2 regions of the Pseudomonas sp. JL3 genome follow, and region 1 is predicted to be linked to the other one. Evidence: predicted binding sites of a transcription regulator. Region 1 holds the regulator's gene; the other holds the start of a gene.
What was found. Region 1 encodes FliA, which starts transcription of late flagellar genes. Its sites were predicted from a motif close to CTAAAGTTTNNNNNNNNNNNGCCGNTAA; they were not measured.

Region 1 (3,206 bases):
ATCCTGACTAAACTGGATGAAACGGCAAGCTTGGGTGAGGTGTTGAGCCTGGCCATTAGTCATGAATTGCCGGTGGCTTACCTGACCGATGGCCCGCGGATTCCGGATGATTTGCATCTGCCGCGTCGTCATCAGTTGGTCAGCCGCGCCGTTAGCGTGCAAATGCAGGAAGAACCCAGCGAAGAAGCCATGGCTGATATGTTCGCTGATATTTACCACAGTCCGACCAAGCGGGTTGGCTGAGGTATTAATGAACAGTTTTTGTACCTACATCGATGGTCTGCCATGCATTGTTCAGTTGGTGAACGCGCAGCCAGTAATGTGGCCTCCGTCTAAGTAAGACAAGGTAAAGAAATAACATGGGCAGCATGCATCCCGTACAGGTGATCGCGGTGACCGGCGGCAAAGGTGGCGTCGGGAAGACTAACGTGTCAGTGAACTTGTCCCTGGCTCTAGCTGAGCTCGGCCGGCGCGTCATGCTGCTGGATGCCGATCTGGGGCTGGCGAACGTCGACGTCCTGCTGGGGCTGACACCCAAACGTACCCTGGCCGACGTGATCGAAGGCCGCTGTGAGCTGCGCGACGTGCTGTTGCAGGGGCCTGGCGGGATCCGCATCGTCCCGGCTGCGTCCGGCACCCAGAGCATGGTTCATCTGAGCCCGGCCCAGCATGCCGGCCTGATCCAGGCCTTCAGCGACATCGGCGACAACCTTGACGTATTGGTGATCGACACCGCTGCGGGCATTGGTGACTCGGTAGTCAGTTTCGTCCGCGCAGCGCAAGAAGTCTTGCTGGTGGTGTGCGACGAGCCGACCTCCATCACTGACGCCTACGCGCTGATCAAACTGCTTAACCGCGACTACGGCATGAATCGTTTCCGCGTCCTGGCCAACATGGCGCAGAGCCCGCAGGAAGGCCGCAACCTGTTCGCCAAGTTGACCAAGGTCACGGATCGTTTCCTCGACGTCGCCTTGCAATACGTCGGTGCGGTGCCTTACGACGAAAGCGTGCGCAAGGCCGTGCAGAAGCAGCGTGCCGTCTACGAAGCCTTCCCGCGTTCCAAGTGCGCCCTGGCGTTCAAGGCCATTGCGCAGAAGGTCGATACCTGGCCGCTGCCGGCCAACCCGCGTGGTCATCTGGAATTTTTCGTCGAGCGCCTCGTGCAACAGACCGCAGGACCCGTCCTATGACAGCCAGTGGCTACAACCTCTACAAGAAGTCGGCACGTGACGCGCAGTACGAGCTGATCGAGCGTTACGCGCCACTGGTCAAACGCATTGCCTACCACTTGCTGGCGCGTTTGCCTGCCAGTGTCCAGGTCGAAGACTTGATCCAGGCCGGGATGATCGGCCTGCTGGAAGTATCAACCAAATACGACGCCAGCAAAGGCGCGAGTTTCGAGACGTACGCGGGCATTCGAATCCGCGGCGCGATGCTCGATGAAGTGCGCAAGGGGGACTGGGCACCACGTTCGGTTCACCGCAATACCCGCATGGTCAGCGACGCAATTCGCTCGATTGAAGCTAAAACCGGTCGTGACGCTAAAGATCACGAAGTTGCGGCCGAACTCCAATTGAGTCTCGACGATTATTACGGAATTTTGAACGACACCCTGGGCAGCCGGTTATTCAGTTTCGACGATCTGTTGCAGGACGGCGAACACGAAGGGCTGCACGAGGATGGCGCCAGTGCTCATCTCGAGCCGTCACGCGATCTGGAAGATGAACGCTTCCAGGCGGCGCTGGCGGACGCGATTGCCAATTTGCCGGAGCGTGAGCGACTGGTGTTGGCGCTGTACTACGACGAAGAGTTGAATCTCAAGGAAATCGGTGAGGTCCTGGGGGTCAGCGAATCGCGGGTCAGCCAGTTACACAGCCAGTGCGCGGCCCGTTTGCGGGGGCGTTTGGGGGAGTGGCGAGCGCGCTGAAGGCAGTGTGGGGACACTGCGAATGGAGCGGGTGTGGTGTTGAACTGCGCCGGTCTCGATCTGTTGTGCTCCAGACAGTCATTGAGTGCTTTGCCGGATTGATTGAAATGGCGCGTCCAGGTGCTGGGCGCGTTTAAGACTGCTTGGAGGTCGAATTGGACAAGAACATGAAAATCCTCATCGTTGATGACTTCTCAACGATGCGGCGGATCATAAAAAACCTGTTGCGTGACCTTGGGTTCACCAACACGGTCGAGGCTGACGATGGCACCACTGCCATTCCGGTGCTCAACAGCGGGAGCATCGACTTTCTGGTAACGGACTGGAACATGCCTGGCATGACCGGTATCGACCTGCTGCGTCACGTGCGCGCCGATGAAAAGCTCAAGCACCTGCCGGTGCTGATGGTGACCGCTGAAGCCAAGCGCGAGCAAATCATCGAAGCGGCCCAGGCCGGTGTTAACGGCTATGTGGTCAAACCCTTCACAGCCCAGGCGTTGAAAGAAAAAATCGAGAAGATTTTCGAACGCATCGGTTGATGTACTGCGCCACGGGGGAGCTATGGAGCATAACGAATCTTCACAGGGCGATTTTGAGTCGACCCTGAAAAAACACGCGGTCGAACTGGTCGAAAGCCTTGAAAAAGGCAGGTTCGGCGACGCTGTGCAACTGATCCATGAGCTCAACCAGACCCGTGACCGCGGCCTGTACCAGGAAGTGGGCAAGCTCACCCGCGAGCTGCATAGCGCGATCGTCAATTTCCAGATTGACCCGCACATGCCGCAAGCCGAGGAAGTGTCTCAGATCACGGATGCCACCGAGCGCCTGGGTTATGTGGTCAAGCTGACCGAGGCCGCGGCCAACCGCACCATGGACCTGGTGGAAAATGCCACGCCACTGATCAACAGCCTGAGCGACGAAGCTCAGGCGCTGAGCACGGATTGGGGACGGTTCATGCGTCGCGAAGTCGGGGCTGAAGAGTTCCGCGAACTGGCTCGGCGGGTCGACGGTTTCCTGACACGCAGCAGCGAAGACAACCGCATCGTGTCGAGCAACCTCAACGACATTCTGCTGGCCCAGGATTACCAGGACCTCACCGGTCAGGTGATCAAGCGCGTGACCCAATTGGTCACCGACGTTGAAAGCAACCTGCTCAAGCTCGTGCTCATGGCCAGTCAGGTCGACCGCTTTGCGGGTATCGAACATGACCGTGAAGCGATGCTGGCTGAAAAAGATCCACAAAAACATCTCTCGCAGGGTGAAGGTCCGCAGATTCATG
Region 2 (3,206 bases), on a different contig from region 1:
CAAGGACTTGTTCCTGGGCCATTGCGACCGGCCGGGCATTCACCCGGCGCCGTATCTGGCCCGGGCTCAGTGGATCATCATGGAAACGCCCTACCCGCTGGGCACCGAAGAGCTGCAAGGCTTGCTGCAACGTTCCCACCAATTGGTGGTGAGCAAATTGCCCAAGCGCACGCAGGTCGGCTTGCTGCTTTAAAGTGCTTTAAAACAACGCAAACAGGTTAGCGCCCAGAAACAGCTGGTCGATCCAGAACACCTGGTGCATCAACACGATGAGCCAGAACACCAACTGAAACGAGACTTTGCGGGTCTTGTGCCGAAACGCTTGCTGAGCCAGCAAGGCCCCCGGCCAACCGCCCGCCAACTCCACCGCGTGCAAGACGTTCTCCGGCGTACGCCAACTGTCGGCGCGGGCCTTGTGCTTGTCGCTCCAGTACAGGAAAAACGCCAGCACGCTGACGATGCCGTAGGCCGCCAGTGGAATCACCGACACCCCGCGCAGCCACAGCGACACCGAGCCAAACAACGGCACTGCGCACAGCACAGCGAATGCCAGCAATTTCAGCCGCAGGTTCTGAATGGCGCCCCCGGACTTGCGTCCGGGGTTGTTGTTGCGCGCACTGGAATCGTTCATGGCTTGACCGCTGTCCAGTCGACCCAGCCGAATTGCCAAGTGGCCAGGATCACCAGGCCGAACACAATGCGATACCAGGCGAATGTCGCGTAGCTGTGGCTGGCAATGAACAGCAGCAAGCCGCGGACAGCGATCATCGCAAAGATAAACGCGGTGACGAAGCCAATGGCGAACACCGGGAAATCAGCCGGAACAAACAGGTCGCGGTATTTGTAGCCCGAGTACACCGCCGCGCCGACCATGGTTGGCATGGCGAGGAAGAACGAGAATTCGGTAGCCGTCTTGCGCGACAACCCGAACAGCAGACCGCCAATGATCGTCGAGCCGGAACGCGAGGTCCCGGGGATCATCGCCAGACACTGGGCGAAGCCGACTTTCAGGGCGTCTTTCCAGGTGATGTCATCGACGCTTTCAGCATGCACTTCATGCTGACGACGTTCGGCCCACAACATGACGACCCCGCCCACGACCAATGCGGTGGCCACGGTAATCGGGTTGAACAGATACTCGTGAATCAAGTCGGCGAAAATCACCCCCAATACCACAGCCGGCAGGAAGGCGATCAACAGGTTTGCGGTAAAGCGTCGGGCACTGGGCTGCGTCGGCAAGCCGATGACCACGTCGAAGATCTTGCGGCGAAACTGCCAGACCACCGCCAGGATCGCCCCGAGCTGAATGATGATGTTGAAGGCCATGGCCCGCTCGCCCCCAAAGTTGAGCAAGTCCGCCACGATGATCTGGTGCCCGGTACTGGAAATGGGCAAGAATTCCGTCAACCCTTCTACAACGCCTAAAATCAATGCCTGAAAGGCCGTCCAAAGATCCATCAATCCCCCAAGAAGCAATACCCCCAGGCATGCTCCGTTAATAATTTATAAGCGTTAACTGCGATCAACCTTAGCTGAATCCCCGCGCGCACAAGATTCACGCAAAACCGTAAAAATTGCGTGAAAAAAGACTTGGGCTCAGGTTTTTCCGTGCGGGGCCGAAATCCTATCAGACACGCCTCATTTACGCTGCCGCGTAATAGGACCTGAGTCGGATAGGCCCGATCGGCAAAGTGTGGTTGGATGCTGGCGATCGTTTATTACAAAAACAAGAAACCGGAGTAACAGCGTTATGAACAGCTTGCGCAGTGTGTCGATCAGCCGACGCTTGTGGCTCATCTTGATCGTGGCCGTGGTGATGCTATTGACGTTGGGCGTGTTGATGCTCAAGCAGATTCACGACGATCTCTATCAAGCCAAGGGCCAGAAGACCCAGCACGTGGTGCAGACCGCCAGTGGCATCCTCACCTACTATCACAGCCTGGAAACCGCCGGCACCCTCACCCGCGACGCCGCGCAAAAACAGGCGCTGAACGCTGTGCGCGGTTTGCGCTACGACCAGAACGACTATTTCTGGATCAACGATCTGACGCCGGTCATGATCATGCACCCGACCAATCCGAAACTTGATGGCCAGAATCTCTCGACGATCCGCGACCCCGACGGTTTCGCGCTGTTCAACGAGATGGTCGCCATCGCCAAGGCCAAGGGTGCCGGCATGGTCGATTACCGCTGGCCGAAACCGGGCGCCAGCGCGCCGGTGGAAAAAACCTCCTATGTGAAACTGTTCGAGCCCTGGGGTTGGGTGATCGGTTCTGGCGTGTACATCGACGACATGCAGGCCGAATTTTATGCGCAGGTCTGGAAGGCCTCTTTCGTGGGCCTAGTGATTGCCCTGATCATGGCGTTGCTGGTGATCATGATTGCCCGCAGCATCGTGCGCCCACTCCAGGAAACCGTGAACGCCATGGCCAACATTGCCAGCGGTGAAAGCGACCTGACCCGTAGCCTCGATACCCACGGCCAGGACGAAGTGACGCAATTGGCCCGGCACTTCAACGCCTTTACCACCAAACTGCGCCTGGTGATCAGTCAGCTGCAAGCCTCCGCCAGCGCGCTGGGCCAGTCATCCAGCGAACTGGGCAACGATGCCGCGCAAGCTCAGCAACGCAGCCAGCAGCAATCGCAGCAGATGGAATTGGTGGCAACCGCGATCAACGAAGTGACCTACGGCGTGCAGGATGTGGCCAAAAACGCCGAGCACGCGGCCAGCGAAATGCGCGATGCCGAGTCTCAAGCGCAACAGGGCCAGGTCAATATCGACGGCAGCTTGCAGCAGATCGACAAGCTCTCTTCGACCATCGATCAGGCCGTGGAAGTGATTCGTACGCTGGCCGATGAAAGCACGCAAATCGGCAGCGTTCTGGAAGTGATTCGCTCCATCGCCGAGCAAACCAACCTGCTGGCCCTCAACGCCGCTATCGAAGCCGCCCGGGCCGGCGAGCAAGGTCGCGGGTTTGCGGTGGTTGCCGATGAAGTGCGCCTGCTGGCCCAGCGCACTCAGAAGTCGACGGCGGAAATCCAGTCGATGATCGAACGCCTGCAAAGCCATTCCGAAGCGGCGGTGAAGGTGATTGGCGACAGCAGCCGTGCCTCGCAACTGACCATCGAGCAGGCCGGCCTGGCGGGCGCCAGCCTGAATGCCATCGGCCAGGCTTTGCGCAACCTCAACGGGTTGAACGCTTCAA

Region 2: a site for FliA is predicted at 1,596-1,623, ahead of MMG91_RS00860 (methyl-accepting chemotaxis protein). Genes of this name have one in related genera too.

The regions. Positions count from the first base shown of each region.
Region 1 is NZ_JAKWJK010000010.1:140,650-143,855, forward strand. Features, by position in the region: gene flhF (flagellar biosynthesis protein FlhF) at 1-243, shown strand, start outside; gene fleN (flagellar synthesis regulator FleN) at 360-1,190, shown strand; gene fliA (RNA polymerase sigma factor FliA) at 1,187-1,927, shown strand; gene MMG91_RS18105 (chemotaxis response regulator CheY) at 2,095-2,466, shown strand; gene MMG91_RS18110 (protein phosphatase CheZ) at 2,489-3,206, shown strand, end outside.
Region 2 is NZ_JAKWJK010000001.1:207,809-211,014, forward strand. Features, by position in the region: gene MMG91_RS00845 (MmcQ/YjbR family DNA-binding protein) at 1-193, shown strand, start outside; gene MMG91_RS00850 (DUF1294 domain-containing protein) at 200-631, opposite strand; gene MMG91_RS00855 (undecaprenyl-diphosphate phosphatase) at 628-1,458, opposite strand; gene MMG91_RS00860 (methyl-accepting chemotaxis protein) at 1,751-3,206, shown strand, end outside.